One region of the Brevibacillus sp. MER 51 genome, then DNA from elsewhere that is predicted to be linked to it. Evidence: riboswitches for the same ligand, from Rfam matches in the RefSeq annotation. Region 1 holds a riboswitch; each other region holds the start of a gene.
What was found. A riboswitch is a leader RNA that binds a small molecule or an ion and turns the genes downstream of it on or off. The one in region 1 is predicted to bind S-adenosylmethionine.
Positions count from the first base shown of each region.

Region 1 (2,200 bases):
ATCGGATTAGGTGTAACGCAAGATTTTACGATTTATGTTGTCTTGCTTCTGTTGAATGGACTGTTTTACGGGACACTTTCTCCTGTGATGAATGCATTGGCCGTCGTTTTATGGCCGGACGGAGGACGTAAAGGAATCAATCTGATTTATGTCTCCCTCAATGTGGGGGTAGCTGCCGGGTCTGCGTTGGGCGGCTTCTTGGCAAGTGTATCGTTTGCCTGGACGTTTTTCGGTAATGCCATCTCTCAAGTGATCGTCCTCGCGATGTTCATGCTCATTTTGCCGCGTCAGCTAAAAATGGTGGAACAACAACGCGGAAACGCGACGACTGGACAAAGCATGCCTGAGCAAGTAGCTGGTGATGTGCCGCGACAACCACAACAAGAGACAAAGGTGGTATGGGGCGCATTGCTGCTATTATGCGGGGGACTATTAATTAGCTGGATTGTCTATGTCCAATGGACGACGGTGCTGTCGACCTATATGCAAACCCTGGGCATTTCCCTCCGTCAATACAGTCTGTTGTGGACGCTGAACGGCGGTTTGATCCTGTTTGGTCAGCCATTGATTGCGTGGGTCATTCGACGCTTTGCTCGTACGCTAAAAGCACAAATGCTCTTGGGCGCTTATATTTTTGCCTTGTCGATGTTGATTTTGTCTCAGTCAACGGTTTATGCAGGCTTTGTGGCAGGCATGTTCATCATGACGCTGGGCGAAATGCTCGTGTGGCCAGCGGTGCCGGCAGTAGCTGCACAATTTACGCCTGAGGGACGAGAAGGCTTTATCCAAGGGCTGATTGCAGGGACTGGATCGGCTGGGCGGATGCTCGGTCCACTGCTTGGCGCATTCATTTTCCAATCCATTCACGCGCAGGGACTATTGTTCGTGATGGCAGGCTTGTGTTTGTTGTCTGTCGCCTTCTTTGCCTTCCACAGCTCTTTTCAGAAAAGAAGGCATCAAATGCCGGTACAGAACCAAGCATCTTGACACGGTTTACGTGCTCAAGTAGTATGATATAGACGAAAAAACAGTATATTCCGTGTGTTTGACTTATTCAGAGAGGTGGAGGGACTGGCCCTATGAAGCCCGGCAGCGGATCTGTTCCATGTGATGGACAGATGCTGTGCCAATTCCAGCAGGATTTTTTCCTGACAGATAAGGACGTGACCAAGCTGATCTCCCCCTTTTTCTGTATGGAAAAAGGGGGTTTTACTGTATTGGGCCCAAGAAAGGAATGGAACAAAGATGCGCATTCAACCCTCCGATATGATTGATCGACTCCCTACCCAGTTTTTTGCGACCCTGGTGGCAAAAGTAAACAAGGTCATTGCGCAAGGCCACGACGTCATTAACCTGGGGCAGGGCAATCCGGATTTGCCGACACCGCCGCACATTATTGAAGAATTACAGGTGCAAGCGGCACAACCACTCCATCACAAATATCCGCCTTTTCAGGGACGCGTGGAACTGAAGCAGGCAGTGGCTCATTGGTATAAGCAAGAATTTGATGTGGACCTCGATCCAGAGGAAGAAGTAGCGATTTTGTTCGGTAGCAAAACCGGACTCGTAGAGATTTGCCAAGTCCTCATGAACGCAGGCGATGTTGCACTAGTTCCAGACCCAGGCTATCCGGATTATTGGTCGGGGGTTGCGGTCGTAGGCGGACGGATGGCCATGATGCCGTTGAAGGCGGAAAACGATTTCTTGCCAGACTACAGCCAGCTCTCCCAAGCTGATTTGGATCGAGCGAAACTGATGTTTCTCAACTATCCGAACAATCCGACAGCAGTCAACGCACCACTTGAGTTTTATGAAGAAACTATTCGTTTTGCCCGAAAACATGAAATCGTCGTCTGCCACGACTTCGCTTACGGGGCGATTAGCTATGACGGGAAAAAGCCGGTCAGCTTCATGCAGGTTCCGGGTGCAAAAGAAGTGGGCGTAGAATTTTATACCTTGTCCAAAACGTACAACATGGCAGGCTGGCGTGTGGGTGCCATGGTAGGAAATCGCGAGCTGGTTCGTCTGATTAACCTCATTCAGGACCATTACTTCGTCAGCCTATTCGGAGCGGTACAGATGGCAGCAGCCAAAGCGATGACGGATTCGCAGCAGTGCGTCCGCGATCTCGTCGCTGTCTACGAAAGCCGCCGTAATGCCTTGTACTCCAATCTGCATCGGATTGGCTGGCAGGCGCCAC
Region 1 covers NZ_JAMAUS010000004.1:401,504-403,703, forward strand. The annotation lists gene M3630_RS11570 (MFS transporter) at 1-987, shown strand, start outside; SAM riboswitch class I at 1,048-1,162, shown strand; gene M3630_RS11575 (pyridoxal phosphate-dependent aminotransferase) at 1,246-2,200, shown strand, end outside.

Region 2 (2,200 bases), on a different contig from region 1:
GAGAAAATCCGAACGATTGCGTCAGGTATTCAGTTCTGATTCAGCTAAAATAACATTCGTGATCGCCCACTGCGTAGGCGCATCATAGTCCCTCAGCACAGCTTCCAACGGCAACCCCATCTCTTCTTCCAGTCGTTCTCTCAGTTTCTTCTTATAAAGAAGGGACATGCGAAAATCGACTTCGAGCTTGAGGGCCGGCGCTTCTCCTTCCAACGCTTGTGAGCGCGGAGAGCGACGATGCTTGGCTTGGAACGTAATCATCTGGTTTTCAATCGTGACTCGGAGCAAAGTCGTTCCAAATCCGAACAACTCTTTTGCTATCTCATTATAGATGGCAGACAGCTTTTTTCTGGTTTCATTGGAGTCCACGAGAGTCATGTCATCACCTGCGATAGCTGGTATCGGGTTCATTCGCTCTCATTATACAAATGATTTTTCGATTCTTCAATAGAATATTCGTATTTAGATCAATTTCACATTTTTCCACCAAGTCATTCGTTTGCAAAAACAGTTGACACTAAAAAAATCAGTCGTTATAATCCAACTATCCAAATAAGAATTAACAACAATGTTTGGAATGATAATTTCATAGCACATTCTCTTATGAAGAGAGGTTGAGGGACTGGCCCTATGACACCTCGGCAACCTATCGCAAACGATATGGTGCCAAATCCAGCGGAATTTATTCCGACAGATAAGAGAGGTATTGTTGCAGTGTGTTTACATACTCGCAGTTTTCGCCTCTTCTGTCGGAAGAGGCTTTTTTCGTTTCCATCTTACATCCAGAGAAAAGGGGTATTTTCATGAAAAAGACTGGTCTACTGCTCACTACACTGCTGCTCGCTGCATCGCTCGTAACGGCTTGCGGTGTTAAACAAGAAGCTGCGCCTGCTAACGGTGGCACTGCTGCTGAACAAACCTCACTCAAGGTCGGCGTCACTGGCGGCCCGCACGAAGAGATTCTCAACAAAGTAAAAGAAGTCGCCAAAGGCAAAGGACTCGACGTCGAAGTCGTCGTTTTCAACGATTACGTACAGCCGAACCAAGCTCTCGATAAAGGAAATCTCGATGTAAACAGCTTCCAAACCATTCCGTTCTTGGCGAAGTTCAATCAGGATCACAAAACCAAAATCGTCGAAGTCGGAAAAACCGTGACGTATCCAATGGGTCTTTACTCCACCAAGCATAAAAAAGTCGAGGATATCCCGGCAGGCGGTGTTGTCGGCATTCAAAACGACCCGACCAACCGAGCACGCGCCTTGCTGCTGTATCAGGCAGCTGGCTTGATTAAGCTCAAGGATGGCGTGGGCGACAACGCAACACCATTGGACATCGTGGAAAATCCAAAAAATTTGCAATTCAAAGAGCTGGAGGCTGCTTTCCTGGCACGCTCGCTGAGCAACGTAGAGGTTGCTTCGATTAATACGAATTTCGCAATGGAAGCTGGCTACTCTCCGAAAAAAGACGCGATCTTCGCTGAGACGGCTGACTCTCCGTACGTGAACATCTTGGCAGTCAACGAAACCAACAAAGACAACCCTGCCGTCAAAAAGCTGGTGGACATCTACCGCTCGGAAGAAGTGAAAAAATTCATCGACGAACGTTTTGAAGGAGCTGTACTGCCGTCCTGGTAAGATCGACGCCAGGAACATCAAGAACCCACAAGGAGAACTCGTTATGATACAGCTGACCGATATTCATAAGTCGTATCAAGTAGGAAACAAGCAGGTAAAAGCATTGAAGGGCGTATCCCTGCAGGTGGAAAAAGGGCAAATCTACGGGGTGATCGGCTTTAGCGGAGCAGGGAAAAGTACCCTGCTCCGTACCATCAACCTGTTGGAGAAGCCAACTAGCGGTTCTGTGATCGTCAATGGCCAGAACATGCTGACCCTCAAGGAAAAAGAGCTACGGCAAGCTCGCAAAAAGATCGGGATTATTTTTCAACACTTCAACCTGCTCTCTTCCTATAATGTCTTTGACAATGTGGCGGAAATCTTGCGGATGAATCGCGTCCCCAAAGATGTCATTAAGCGCAAGGTAGAAGACCTTCTCGGCTTGGTTGGCTTGTCTGATAAAGCAAACGCTTATCCTTCTCAGCTATCCGGTGGGCAAAAGCAACGGGTGGGCATCGCTCGTGCGCTTGCGACCGATCCGGAAATCCTGCTCTGCGACGAAGCGACTTCCGCTCTCGACCCGCAAA
Region 2 covers NZ_JAMAUS010000007.1:325,955-328,154, reverse strand. The annotation lists gene M3630_RS17495 (Na-translocating system protein MpsC family protein) at 22-378, opposite strand; SAM riboswitch class I at 599-701, shown strand; gene M3630_RS17490 (MetQ/NlpA family ABC transporter substrate-binding protein) at 804-1,634, shown strand; gene M3630_RS17485 (methionine ABC transporter ATP-binding protein) at 1,678-2,200, shown strand, end outside.
Region 2: linked by a shared signal. The riboswitch ahead of M3630_RS17490 (MetQ/NlpA family ABC transporter substrate-binding protein) and the one ahead of M3630_RS11575 (pyridoxal phosphate-dependent aminotransferase) in region 1 are both predicted to bind S-adenosylmethionine.

Region 3 (2,200 bases), on a different contig from region 1:
AATCGTGATCACCATACCAGGCTGCAAGCCAACATTGTAATCTGAGAAATCGTGCGTATCCAGTCCAAGGTGATGTGACACGGAATGATAGTAGTATTTGGAGAGCTCACTGCTGTCTTGGATGAGACCGAGACGTAGCAGACCATCTGTCAGGACCTGTTTCGTAACATCATTGAGTTCTGAAAGTGTGACACCAGGCTTCACTGCTTCGATGGTCTTGATTTCTGCTTCGAGCACGAGTTGATAGATCGCTTTCTGTCGTTCAGTAAAGCGACCATTTACGGGAAACGTTCGCGAAATATCAGCCGCATAGTAATTCGATGCCGCACCGAGGTCTAGGAGGACCAAGTCACCATCTTCCGCACGCTGATTATTCGCTTCATAGTGCAAGATAGTAGCATTGACGCCACTAGCAATAATGGGTAAATAAGGAAGCTCGCGAACACCGTGCGACTTCAACGTGAAATCATAGTGCGCCTCTAGTTCATATTCCATGATTCCAGGACGTGCATACGACCACATGCGCCGGATTGCTTCATCCGTGATCGTAATCGCACGTCTGATCTCTTCGATTTCGGCCGAACTCTTCAACATACGCAGTTCTTTCAGCCATGGGCCCGCATCGTGAATTTGAAGGGTCCGGTATTTCTTCTGCGCGTCTTCGGCAAAATTGTCTGCAGGGGTCAGCTCGTCGCTCCACTGATAGCGATACAAGTCAAGATAGAGTGAGGACTTGCCTTCGCAGCGCCTCACAAAGACTCCAAATGACTCCAGCCACTCATCGAGATAGTCGAAGTGTTCAATACCAGATTGCTCCTTCGCCTCTTGATCGGATAAGACCGCCCCTGTCCATTTCGCTTCCAGCTCATTTGGGCGCTGAAGAAATAGCGTTTCGTTTACGATGCCAGCGCGTTTTGTGATCATGAGAATGAGGTTGCTGCGCGCAATGCCCGTTAGATAATAGAAGTTGCGGTTTGGTGAAAACAGATATTTATCGTCATTGCTGCGTGTCTTGACAACCCCTGAAAAGAGGACAAGTGCGCTGTGGTCAGGCATTTTTTCCGCGAGTTTTTGACGGCGCTTGATGAATTCTATTGAATGTATGGTGTTTGTCATATGTTTGATACCCCTTCGTTCGTGAGTTTCTTCACGGATTGATATCGATTGTGAAAAGCGTTCTTGATCGCTTCAAGTTCAGTATAGTCTGATAATTTTCTGCCGATTTCAGTTTGAAAGTATCCTCCTTTCTTCTTTATTTTAGGATACTTTCATCAATTGGGAAACGAGTTTCAACAAAGAGCAGTTGCTTTATGCAAACTGCTCCTTGTCACCGTAGATTACGAAGGTTGCCGGGTTTCATCGGGCCAGTCCCTCCACCACTCCCGATAAGAATGTTCTATGAAATGTAATTTCATAGAACATTCTTTTATTTTTCTTTATTATTTATGGAAATGCAAGAATGTCGGCCCAAATCTTAATTGTCGTGGCTAGGATCAACAAGGCTAGAATGGTTTGGAGAATCCGGGTGTCCAAACGTTTGCTGACCTTTGTACCGAGCGGCGCTGCCAAGATGCTGGCGAATACCATGATCACGGATGGCCAAAACAATATATCCCCTGCCATCCATTTTCCTATGGTCGATCCAATGGAAGAAAGGAAGGTGATGGCAAGAGAGGAAGCAATCGCAACTCTTATCGGTATCCTAAGGATGATCAACATGATGGGAACCAAAATAAAAGCGCCAGCTGCCCCTACAATTCCAGAGGCACCTCCGACAATCAAAGCGGATAATACAGCTGTTGGCTTATGAAAGATCATCTCGGTCGTCTGTTCACGTTCGTCCATTCGCTTTTTTGGCAGGAACATCAAGATTACAGCAATGGTGGCCAGAATGGCGTAGACGATATTGACGGCATCTGCTGAAAGATATTTTCCTCCATATCCTCCAAGCAAGCTCCCTACAATAATGGCACTTCCCATGTACACAACGAGCTGGTAATGGATAAGCTGATCTTTGCGTAGAGTCCAAACAGCAGCCAGGGTGGCAAAAAATACTTGGACGGCACTTATTCCGGATACTTGGTGAGCTGTGTAAGCAACGAATCCAAGGGCGGGCGGAATGTACAGAAGCATCGGATACTTGATGATGGAGCCCCCGATCCCGACGAGACCAGAGATAAATGATCCCGCGAAACCGATA
Region 3 covers NZ_JAMAUS010000001.1:247,279-249,478, reverse strand. The annotation lists gene M3630_RS00950 (aminopeptidase P N-terminal domain-containing protein) at 1-1,116, opposite strand, end outside; SAM riboswitch class I at 1,266-1,392, opposite strand; gene M3630_RS00945 (sulfite exporter TauE/SafE family protein) at 1,444-2,200, opposite strand, start outside.
Region 3: linked by a shared signal. The riboswitch ahead of M3630_RS00950 (aminopeptidase P N-terminal domain-containing protein) and the one ahead of M3630_RS11575 (pyridoxal phosphate-dependent aminotransferase) in region 1 are both predicted to bind S-adenosylmethionine.

Region 4 (2,200 bases), on a different contig from region 1:
AATCGGCTATGACATCATCTGGATGCTCGATGCCAACCGACAGTCGCAATAATCGATCACAAACCCCGACATGCTCTCTGACTTCTTGCGGGATATCCGCGTGAGTTTGCGTCGCCGGATACGTACACAATGACTCGACACCACCCAGGCTTTCGGCAAAGGCCACGATTTGCAGATTTTGCAGGAACAATCCCACCTGCTCTGCATCGCGTACGCGGAACGATACCATCCCACTATGCCCGGTCGCTTGATTCACCTGGATCTCATGCCCGGGATGCTCTTGTAGACCTGGATAAAATACCTCCGCTACTGCCGGATGCTCACGCAGTTTTTCCGCTACGATCAGCGCGTTGGATTGATGACGCTCCATCCGCAATGCCAATGTCTTCATCCCGCGAATGAGTAGCCAGCAATCCTGCGGTCCAAGTACAGCACCGATTGAATTGTGCAAAAACCGGATTTTTTCCGACAACTCTTCTCCTTTTGTTACGATGAGTCCAGCCAGTACATCGTTATGTCCTGCCAAATACTTGGTTGCACTATGTAAAACGATATCTGCACCAAGCTCTAGTGGGCGTTGACAATAGGGGGTTAAGAATGTGTTGTCTACAATCGTCAGGAGCCCGTGCTGTTTCGCCAATTGCGTTACAGCTCGAATGTCGGTAATCTGCATGAGCGGATTGGTTGGTGTCTCGACGAAGATGGCCTTTGTCTCTGGGCGAATCGCATTTTTGAGTGCATCAATGTCACGCAAATCCACGTACGAAAATGTCAGACCGTAACGAGAGAGCACTTGCTCGAACAATCGATAGGTTCCCCCGTAAAGATCGAGTGAAACGATCAGATGATCCCCCTGGGAAAACAGGCCCATGACGGTGTGAACAGCAGCCATTCCAGAGGCGCAAGCGAATCCTGCATCTCCTGATTCCGCTTCAGCGATGGTTTCCTCCAAAATAGTGCGAGTAGGATTAGCTGTGCGCGTATAATCATATCCAGTGCTCTGGCCCAAGGCAGGATGACGATAAGCTGTTGCATAGTAAACAGGAAAACTCACCGCCCCTGTTTTTTCGTCTCTGCCTACTCCCGCCTGAATCAACTTTGTTTCCAATTTCATGTCTGTTTCTCTCCCTCCAATAGTGTACGAGGGCATCAAAAAAGCCCCCTTTCCTCTGAAAGAAGGCTTTGTTTACGTCACCGTAAGCAAATCCTTCTCATCTTTCAGAGTTTGATAACTCTGCAGGAATTAGCACCATTATCTCCCTGTTAAAATACAGGTGATTGGTTGCCGGGCATCATCGGGCCAGTCCCTCCGCCGCTCTGGATAAGAAGATTGCTATTCAATTCGATTGACCCTAATAGTAAAGGATCGGCAGGATTCTTGTCAACAATTTATTTCCACCCGTTAATTTGCATCTTTCAAGGCGGTCATAACTTGATTGTCCAGCTTCGCTGCTGCGTTTTTGTCATACGTTTTTTCATATTGTGGTTCTACGGAAATACGGGAACCGTAAAACATAATATCACGAACAGCCTCAATTTTGATCTCTGCCATGGCCAGCTTGAGCGGAACTCCTTCCAAGCGGTCTGTTTTAACGACAGCACGACCATTAATGGCAAAAGACGAGCCGGCACCGATCAAATGCAGGACAACCTGCGGTTCCTTCGCAATATTAGCCAAAATACGGGAGCGATTATCCATGGCAAAACGAATCGTATCGGCGCTGACAGCATACGTCCAGGACAAGGAGCTGAGCGATGGTGCCCCTGACTCATGGTCTACTGTGCCCAAAGTAACAAAACGCTCCTTTTGCAAGAGCTTGAATAAATCTTCGGAAAGAGATTGGGAAACAGTTTCAGCCATTTCAAAGCCTCCTAACAAACGTTTTGTACGTTCATTTTACCCTTCGCGCAGCTGATAGGCAAACGTTTCCTCTCCACCTTGATTCTGGTTGTCTTTTTCCCTAGACTGGTAGGTAACGATACCGAATAGTGAAAGGGGATGGACAGCTTGTCGCCTACAGACCGCCTCATGCAGCAAATTGATCAAGTTCTTGAAGAGCTTCAGGAAGTTCGGAAGGTAAATGAGCGGATGCACAAAATTGCGATGTTCCTGGAAGATATCCGACTAGCAGATGTAATCCAAAATTACACAGCCCCGCGCAAGCTGCTCTGGATCAATTTCCTCGCAGGTCTTGCCCGG
Region 4 covers NZ_JAMAUS010000005.1:314,058-316,257, forward strand. The annotation lists gene M3630_RS13665 (aminotransferase class I/II-fold pyridoxal phosphate-dependent enzyme) at 1-1,114, opposite strand, end outside; SAM riboswitch class I at 1,209-1,328, opposite strand; gene M3630_RS13670 (pyridoxamine 5'-phosphate oxidase family protein) at 1,403-1,861, opposite strand; gene M3630_RS13675 (DUF5665 domain-containing protein) at 2,000-2,200, shown strand, end outside.
Region 4: linked by a shared signal. The riboswitch ahead of M3630_RS13665 (aminotransferase class I/II-fold pyridoxal phosphate-dependent enzyme) and the one ahead of M3630_RS11575 (pyridoxal phosphate-dependent aminotransferase) in region 1 are both predicted to bind S-adenosylmethionine.